3 regions of the Peribacillus aracenensis genome follow, and region 1 is predicted to be linked to each of the others. Evidence: riboswitches for the same ligand, from Rfam matches in the RefSeq annotation. Region 1 holds a riboswitch; each other region holds the start of a gene.
What was found. Region 1 has a riboswitch for glycine ahead of N0M92_RS19745 (amino acid permease). Riboswitches for the same ligand answer to the same signal wherever they lie in the genome.
Positions count from the first base shown of each region.

Region 1 (3,287 bases):
AAGCAAATCGGGAAGGAAAATTCATGCAAGACGGATTTACCTTCTTTTAAAAAGGTCCGATGATATATAATAGCTTACACTATTTTGATATAAAATTTAATGCAATTAGCTGATATATTTTAGCAAAAACACGCCAATTGCCTATTCTTGATCTGTTTCATGGACGGATAAAGCCTTGAATCGAATCGAATTCAAGGCTTTTTTTCCTTTAGCTATATTTTTTTCGATAGTTATATAGTATCACCAAGAGTATGAACCAGATTGGGGTCAAAAGCAGTGATAGTCGTGTAGCTTCAGCGAATAGCATAACAATAAGGATGAATAGGAATAATCCTAAAATAGCGTAATTGACAAAGGGTGTAAAAGGAGCCTTGAAAGTCGATTGAGCTCTTAGATCAGGCCTTGTTTTCGAATATTTGATATGGGAGATCAAGATGATGCTCCATACCCAAATGAAACAGATGGCACTGATGGTCGTCACCACGGTAAACGCCTGTTCCGGTATCAGCTTGCTCAATAATGCCCCTATTGATACAACGATGGTGGATGTTAATAAGGCATTGCTTGGAACAGCCTGTTTATTTAATTTTTCCAGTTTAGCAGGGGCTTCGCCATTCCTGCTTAACGTATAGAGTATCCGGCTTGTTGAAAATAAACCACTGTTGCATGCAGAAGCAGCGGATGTCAACACGACGAAGTTGATGATTCCTGCAGCGACAGGAATGCCGATTAACGCAAAGACCTCTACAAATGGGCTGCTCGAGGCATTAAGTTGTGTCCATGGGTTGACACAGAGAATGACGAATAGGGCACCAACATAGAAAAGTAAAATCCGGACAGGGATTTTATTGATGGCAGAGGGAATGTTCTTTTTCGGGTTCGCCGTTTCCGCTGCGGAGACCCCGACCAATTCGACACCGACAAATGAGAATACGACCAACTGTAAAGATAATAGGAATCCGGAAATGCCATTGGGGAACATGCCCCCATGATTCCATAGGTTCGTTACGGAAACCGTTCCGGTATTGGTATTGAAACCGATGATCAAAAGAATGACTCCTACGACGATCAAGGTAATGATCGTGATTACTTTAATGATGGCAAACCAAAATTCCAATTCGCCAAATAACTTAACGGTCAATAGGTTCAATCCTAACAGAATGACTAGGCATATTAGAGCCGGAATCCATTGAGGGATATCGAACCAATATTGTATATAGACACCGACAGCTATGATATCGGCCATTGCGGTCATGATCCAACAGAACCAATATGTCCAACCTGTCACGAATCCAGCCCATGGACCGACATATTCGGTTGCAAATTCAGTGAATGATGCATAACCTGCATTGGATAATAGCAATTCGCCCAGCGCCCTCATCACAAAAAACAAGGCAATCCCTATTATCAGATAGGAGAATATAATGGAAGGCCCAGCCAATTGTATGGCTTTTCCGGATCCTAAAAATAAACCGGTGCCAATGGTTCCTCCTATTGCAATCAGTTGTACATGTCGATTTTTTAAATCTCTTTTTAATTCCTGTTTAGCCAATTCTTGCGCCCCCGTTTTTTATAGTCTTGTTAGTGAATGATTTCAACCTGCATGGTCTTGGAGAGAGGGGCGTGATTTTTTGCCCTGCTTGCCTATTCCATTGGTTTTCAAGAGTGTAGTTTTAAGTCCAATCACAAATTGGACAATAAAAAAAGAGATTGGATAATACCAATCTCTTAAAGGGTTCAGAATAACAATTCTATCATTCGTTACTCTTCTGTCCTTTTGCCTGAGATTGTGAATCCTTCGGCGCTGCATCTTGTACAGTCTCTCCAGAAGCTGCTCCTGCTATAGTGTCATCCATAGCATTCATCGCTTGCTTGTATGCGGTTGTGAAGAAATGTCTGTCAGTGTTAATCTTCCACTGTTGGATCATTCATTATGCTTATAAAATAATATTGGAATTCTATCATCTATTTTTCGGTAGGTCAACAAATTTTTTTGAAATGAAACCGGCATTATGTGCAGATTAATGGTGGCCTGTATTAACTTAAGGTTTAAGCAGAAGTGATTGTTTTCTACACTTTTTGAATTATCACTATTATAAAATACTGAACATCATTTTTTTAAAATGATATTTTTAAATTAAAAAGTCGACAAGATATTATTGGTAACTGTTTTTTTCAAAAATACAATTGTACTTTTACAGAATATTTACTATTATAAAATAAGAAAACATAATTGAAGTGTTATGTAATATTGATTACGATAAAGCATTTCTAATTAAAAGAGAGTGTTCGTGGCAAGGATGGAAAAGCATTACCGATATTGCATCTGGGGGAGTTAATCATGTCGAACAAGGAATTAAAGAGAGGGCTGGAATCAAGACATATTCAAATGATAGCTTTAGGCGGAACCATTGGGGTCGGGTTATTTATGGGTTCTGCGAGCACGATCAAATGGACCGGGCCCTCTGTTATGCTTGCTTATGCAATCGCAGGTATTTTTATATTTTTCATCATGCGTTCCATGGGTGAGATGCTATATTTAGAACCGACTACAGGTTCTTTTGCAACCTTTGCAAGCAGTTATATACATCCCTTGGCAGGTTATATGACTGCTTGGAGCAATTGGTTTCAGTGGGTAATTGTCGGAATGTCCGAAATCATCGCGGTTGGGTTGTATATGCAATATTGGTTCCCGGAGTTACCTGCTTGGATACCAGGTGTGGTCGCCATGATCATCTTGGGGGCAGCAAACCTCATTTCCGTTAAATCCTTCGGGGAATTTGAATTTTGGTTTGCACTAATAAAAATCATAACCATCATATTGATGATCATTGCCGGCCTTGGCCTTATCTTCTTTGGAATAGGGAATGGCGGGGATGCAATCGGATTATCGAATCTTTGGGCAAATGGCGGCTTCTTTACGGGAGGCTGGACAGGATTCTTCTTCGCTCTCTCCCTTGTCGTGGCTTCCTATCAAGGCGTTGAGCTTATCGGCATAACAGCCGGGGAAGCGAAAAATCCAACGAAGACCGTAACAAAAGCAATCCAAACAATCATATGGCGCATTTTAATTTTCTACATTGGTGCCATATTCGTCATCGTGACAGTATTCCCTTGGGATCAACTGGATGACTTAGGCAGTCCATTTGTTTCAACCTTTGCCAAAATAGGTATCACTGCTGCGGCAGGCATCATTAATTTCGTTGTAATCACTGCGGCAATGTCTGGATGCAACAGTGGGATTTTCAGTGCAGGACGTATGCTTTATACACTCGCATTGAATGGCC
Region 1 is NZ_JANZMJ010000022.1:67,877-71,163, reverse strand. Features, by position in the region: gene N0M92_RS19745 (amino acid permease) at 209-1,552, opposite strand; glycine riboswitch at 1,760-1,838, opposite strand; gene N0M92_RS19740 (amino acid permease) at 2,342-3,287, shown strand, end outside.

Region 2 (3,287 bases), on a different contig from region 1:
TGACTTCGGAAGCTTTGAAAAATCCATTTTCTTTAATGTCTCTTCATCAAGCGGCTCATCTATAATTATTTCTTCGATTTCAATAATTTCCTCTGCTTGGAACCATTTTTTCATCTTATTTAGCCATTTCAAAACTATCACTCTTTCTACATCTGTAGTTATGTAACTAATTCTACCAGTTATTTTAAAAATATCGAGAAAATTTAAGCTGAATTGGGATTGGCATCTATTTTTTTATCGCATTCCTGCTAACTTTACGAAGTTCGCAGAACTCCTATCCTATTAAACCCCTTCTGGAATGAGTTTAAACCTATCAATTGCGAATGAACATTAGCCCCTAGTCTACTATTTAAATAAAACACCGCTGTTAAATCGCGTTTACAAAGAGATTAAGTTTTCGTGCAGCCTTGGAAGCAGACTGGCCAATTCATTGCAACATCCTTCATGATACCGCCGGCGGCATTCAAATACATGCCGCAACCCATAAAACACCGTTCGTTAATACCGAACGGTGTTTTGTGGGTTTCTGCGTTTTTTTTTGCAAACAAAGACCAAAGAAGACTATTTCCATTCATAAAAACTGCATACAACCTGCGCCACTGATTTGGAGGCGATCAAAAGGGCATCTTCATCAATGTCGAATTTAGGATGGTGATTGAAATAGGCCTTTTCCACCCCTTTCGGTTTACAGCCAATGTAAAAGAAGCAGCCAGGAATCTTTTCTGCATAATACGAAAAATCTTCCGAACCTGAGAAAACCGGAAATTCCACAACATTCTTAACATCTTTGTCATTCATGCTTTCCAGGCTATTTTTCACGAATCCAGTCAGTTCAGGGTCATTATATAACGGAGGATAATCGGGCACATATGTAAGCTCGCACTGAACATCAAATTCCGTTTCTATCCCTTTAACGATCCGGTGGATTTCCTTATCGATCAGCTGCTGGGTCTCTGCCGTCATATAACGGACATCCCCTTCAATTTCTATACGATCTTTAATGACATTAAAGCTTCCCTTTCCATCGAAGGAGCCGATTGTGACTACTCCCATATCAAAAGGGTTCAAGCGGCGGCTGATTACGGTTTGTACGGCTGTCACGAAATGGGCGCCTGCCACAATCATTAGCCATATGCGGGGAGGAACCATGGCCGCCCACACCCTTTATGGCTAATTTGAAATAGGTCCGTCCAGCCATCGAATAGCCGCTGCGATACCCGACGACCCCTGCTGGATGCGAGGGGAATAAATGAATTCCAAAGACAGCGTCCAGTTCATCCAAAACCCCCGATTCCATGATGCTCTTTGCTCCACCAGGAGGTGTTTCTTCTGCATGTTGATGAATTATTTTGATCGTACCTGATAGGGAATCCTTCAGCTCAATGATGCAGTCTGCCAGTACCAATAAATAAGCGGTATGCCCATCGTGTCCGCAGGCATGCATGACACCTTCATTTTTTGAACGGAACGGGACCTCCGCTTCTTCTGTAATCGGCAGTGCATCGAAATCGGCACGGAGACCAATCGTTTTCCCTGGTTTCCCGCCTTCGATCGTCACGATGATCCCTAATCCATTTCCTGCATTCGTTTGAATCGATACATCTTTCCCGTTATAAAAATCAATGATATATTTTGCCGTTTTCTCTTCTTTGAAGGATAGCTCCGGATTCTCGTGTAAATGACGGCGGATTTGAACCATTTCCTCTTTACGGGCTTCCAGCATGTTCATTAATTTGCTTTTCACATTCACGATTATTCTCCCCCATTATTTTAAGTTGATTGGCATATTAGTAGGTTCCATGTTCGCTGCAAACCTTTTGTATGCATAATGCCCAATTAAAAAAGGACAGAGAAGGGTTGCGCAAACCTGCCGCTCCCTTCTCTGTCCTTTCACCTGAGAATTCAACTCCATTTTGGTCGTGGAGATTTCCCCGTTGACGGCACACTTCCTGCGCGCTGTCCAGAGTTGCGTCCAGCTGCGGTTCCATTTACCTGAGAGATTTGCTCCAAGGGATATTTTTGGAACTTGCTCCCCCGGCGGCTCAATGCTTTGCACTTTCCCACAACGTTCATACGCTCGTTCTATCGTTTTATTCTGTATTTTCAAAATATTACAATTTAATTATCGCCGATAAAAAAATAAATATCAACTCTAAGGGTCATAAACTCTATTAAACTTTAAAAGGACCGATGTCAGATGCTGACACGGTCCTTTTATGATTCAATATATCATTGTTCACGCTTTTTGTTTTTACCCATAATGAAGATGGGCTCCAACTCATTTTCTTCGTAAAGAAATGATAGAGCCGTTATCGGAACATGCCCGCTGGCAAAGAAGCTCATCGCCATTTGAGCAAGAATATCATAGCCCGTATCATTCTTCACATCGGCAATGATGATGACATCCTGATGGGGAATGGCAACAGCCATGGTTCCCTCGACCTTGTCCTTCATTTCCCGAAGCCATGAATCATTCAGGATCCTGCTGGCATCATACCCATCATTCGTGTTCAAAAAATAAAATGCATTACCTGCAACGATATCCGACTTCATTTCAGTGGAAAGGGAACGGGCATTGAAAAGGGCAATTTCACGGATCCTGTCACCCTGCCAATTTTCCCGTTGAATCATCTTTTCATCTATAAGACGGTAGGTTTTCCCTAAATCAAGGGCATAAAAAATCCGGGTTTCAGCCGTATGCTCATCGAATAAAAATGGATTTCCTTCTTCCGATTCCATTGGAAAGGAGGTCGAGCGGATGACTGGGAAAATGAATTTCTCCTTGCCTTCCATGCTGTGTACTCCCCCCATCACATTCAGGGCCTCTTCCACGTAATAGATAATTTCATCGATGGCCTTTTCCTGTACGTTTTCATAGTTAGCAAGTACAGGAGGCAACTCGATGGTGATCCCCTTCCCGGTCTTCACATTTTCCACCCGTAACGTATCTTGCTTGCTATCGAATTTGAATGTGCGATTTTCATCTTTTAAACGTTCTTTCAGGATATTTTTCAGCTTCGTGCTGTCCATTTTCATGACTGACCCTCCTCTTCATTGAAAAATCCCCAGCGAGAAGGGGAAATTAATTATAGTGATTGAATGAATTCCTCAATTTGTTCTTGCGTTTTGCGATCCTTGCTCACGAATCTGCCTAACTCTACACCATTATCATACGCGATGAAACTTGGTATGCCGAATACATCATTCGCCGCACACACATCGATGAATTCATCACGGTCCACATGAATGAATGTAAAGTCAGGAAATTTCGTTTCAATCTCCGGCAT
Region 2 is NZ_JANZMJ010000007.1:23,121-26,407, forward strand. Features, by position in the region: gene N0M92_RS09345 (DNA translocase FtsK) at 1-132, opposite strand, end outside; partial or broken gene N0M92_RS09350 (amidohydrolase) at 562-1,744, opposite strand; glycine riboswitch at 1,970-2,073, opposite strand; gene N0M92_RS09355 (DUF1444 domain-containing protein) at 2,230-3,036, opposite strand; gene N0M92_RS09360 (thioredoxin family protein) at 3,087-3,287, opposite strand, start outside.
Region 2: linked by a shared signal. The riboswitch ahead of N0M92_RS09350 (amidohydrolase) and the one ahead of N0M92_RS19745 (amino acid permease) in region 1 are both predicted to bind glycine.

Region 3 (3,287 bases), on a different contig from region 1:
ATGTCTTCACAACTTCCCTTGATTCAGGATGAACGGTTCCTGAAATGAGAATCTTCTTGCGCCGCGTCTGGCCTGAAGCAAGCATGGCTGCTTCGGCTAGCGCCGTCCCGCCATCATACATGGAAGAGTTAGCTACATCCATTCCCGTCAATTCGCATATCATCGTTTGATATTCAAAGATCGCCTGAAGCTCGCCCTGTGAAATTTCTGGCTGATACGGTGTATAAGCCGTATAAAACTCTGAACGGGATAAAACATGATCGACGATGACCGGTGCGTAATGATCATAGACACCCGCACCAAGGAAGGAAGCATAGTTTTTAAGGTCCGCATTCTTGGCAGCAAGCCTTGATAATTCTTTCATTAATGCAGGTTCCGATTTAGCAGGCTTAATATCGTATTCTCCTTGAAAACGAACGCTTTCAGGGATATCATTGAAAAGTTCTTGAGCAGAAGATACCCCTATCACTTCCAGCATTTCTTGTTTATCTTGCTCTGTCATAGGTAAATAACGATGTTTCATCTAATGACCATTCCCCTCTATTTACGTGGTTTTTTATAAAAAGGTGTTTGTATGATAACGGCTTTCAAACGCTTGGAACGGATTTCCACTTCGACTTCCGCATCCAGTACCGAAAATTCCTTATCGATAAGTACCAATCCCACGTTTTTCTTCAACGTGGGTGATTGGGTACCGGTCGTGACCTCACCAATGACTTTATCACCGCTGTAGATCTTATACCCATGACGCGGAATGCCACGGTCAATCATTTCAATTCCCACAAGCTTGCGGGGAGCTCCATTCTCCTTTTGCTCAGCAAGAACGGCTTTCCCGAAAAAATCCACTTCCTTATCCACTTTCACTGCAAAACCAATACCGGCCTCTATCGGGGTGATGTCCGCTGAAAGCTCTTGCCCATACAGCGGCAGTTTCGCTTCAAAACGCAGTGTATCACGAGCACCTAAACCAATCGGCTGAACCCCCTCTTCCTTTCCGGCTTCCATAATCGCCTTCCAAAGGGCAGGACCATTTTCACTGTCACTATATATCTCAAAACCATCTTCACCAGTGTATCCAGTACGGGATACCAACGTGGAGATACCGTTAATCAGGACGTTTTCCTTGAACTTGAAAAATCCAATTTCACTTAAGTCAGTATTTCCCGATAGTTTTTGTAATATCTTTTCTGCAGATGGTCCTTGAAGTGCCAGCTGTGTATAGTCACTCGATACATTCGTAATTTGGACATCTTCCATTAAATTAGCTTGAAGCCAATTGAAATCTTTTTCTGTATTCGCTGCATTGACCACGAGCAGATAGTCATCCTCTGCCCTTTTATACACGATAAGATCATCAACCGTGCCTCCGTTTTCATAACACATGGCGTTATATTGGGCACCGCCCTGCTGCAGCTTTGATATATCATTAGTCAGCATCTTCTGTAAAAAGGAAAGGCTCCCAGGACCCTTAACATCGACTTCCCCCATATGGGAAACATCGAATAACCCCGCTTTTGTACGTACGGCTTCATGTTCGTCCTTAATACCCGAAAATTGGACAGGAAGTTCCCAGCCGCCAAAATCGATCGTTTTACCTCCGTATTCACGATAAACCTCAAATAGTGGTGTTCTTTTTAAATTGGTCAAAAAATGACCCCCTTCAGATTTTTTTAAAAAATTAATTGGCTTCATTATCAAAAGCTTCTTGTCATTTCGCATCAGGTATATCCTGATTCATGATGTGAAAAAAGCACAAAAAAGGACAGAGAAAGCCCATTTGAGCTTTTTCTCTGTCCTGAAACCTGAAAGTTTACCTATGTAATAGGTTTTCCCCTTTGGTGGCCGTCCCAAAACGGGCGGCGCTCTCCAGAGTTGCGTCCAATAAGAGTTCTTTTGCCTGAGAGATTCACTGCTAAGTTTGCTCCTTCGGCGCTACATCCGTAGTCTCTCCCCTTATCTTCACCCGCATATGAATGGTTCGCCAATGAAAGGAAGCGAAATAGCCCCAAGCATCGGTAAAACCTTTGAGCATCATGTAATGCATTCTCTGCCAATTCTCCTAAAACTTCAGAAACCGTTTGAGTGTCTCCTTCAGTAATCTTGGATAAATTAAGAGCCTATAGCCCATACTAAGAAAACGCGAACTGCAAAATAGATGTACAAAGATTCTTTGTAGCGTTTGGAAATTGAATTTTCTAAATATACTTATATCCTACCCTAAGAAACTTATCTCTGCAATATCTTTTGAAGAGAAATATTTTTCTTACTTCACATACGAAATGTTCGGGTTTTGACCCTTTATTAAGGAAATTATGATTTAAGAGGGAGTTATTTCTATGAAAATCAATATATCCTTCAATTCTGAATGGAATGACGAGCTTCTGCAAAAAATGGAAAATGACGGTCCATGGGGAAATTGGGATCTTTATAAGTTGGCGGTTCAAATGGAGGAAAATCTTATCATCCCTGATTTTGAAGGTTTACAGGCGCCCAAGCACCTTCCGCAGTTAACCCCGCTTCCCCATCAATTGGAAGCAGCGAAGCAAGTGGTGGAAAAGATGAATGGAAAGGCCATTTTAGCTGATGAGGTGGGGCTCGGAAAAACAATTGAAGCAGGCTTGATCCTAAAAGAGTATATGATTAGGGGCCTTGTAAAAAAAGTATTGATCCTTGTTCCAGCCTCCCTTGTCACACAATGGGCTTTTGAATTGAATACCAAGTTTCATATACCTGCAGTCGTTCAGAGAAAAAGTTATGTTTGGGAATCCTGTGATGTAGTCATTTCATCCATCGATACAGCGAAACGCGCTCCACATCGAGATATCATTTTCACTCAGGAATATGACTTCATCATTATTGATGAGGCTCATAAACTTAAAAATAATAAGACGAAGAACTATAAATTCGTCCAAAATCTGAAAAAGAAATTTTGTTTACTCCTGACAGCCACTCCGATTCAAAATAAAGTCGAGGAGATTTTTCACCTCGTTTCGTTATTGAAACCGGGCCACTTGGGAAATGCTTCGCTCTTTTCGGAAAAGTATAAAGGGAAAGGCCGCAACATCATTGAAGATGAACACCTAAAGGAACTGGTCAATACTGTCATGATTCGAAACCGGCGGGCCGATACTGGCATTGAATGGACAAAACGGCATGTGGAAACCATCACCATTGAATTTTCTCCAACGGAACAGGCATTGTATGATGCTGTTTCCAAATTCAAGCCTATTTCGGATGGATCAAAAGGAAGCGCCTTTTCGGCTCTCACCCTCCAAAGGGAAGCATGC
Region 3 is NZ_JANZMJ010000003.1:111,967-115,253, forward strand. Features, by position in the region: gene gcvPA (aminomethyl-transferring glycine dehydrogenase subunit GcvPA) at 1-523, opposite strand, end outside; gene gcvT (glycine cleavage system aminomethyltransferase GcvT) at 541-1,647, opposite strand; glycine riboswitch at 1,789-1,872, opposite strand; glycine riboswitch at 1,876-1,963, opposite strand; gene N0M92_RS04755 (DEAD/DEAH box helicase) at 2,337-3,287, shown strand, end outside.
Region 3: linked by a shared signal. The riboswitch ahead of gcvT (glycine cleavage system aminomethyltransferase GcvT) and the one ahead of N0M92_RS19745 (amino acid permease) in region 1 are both predicted to bind glycine.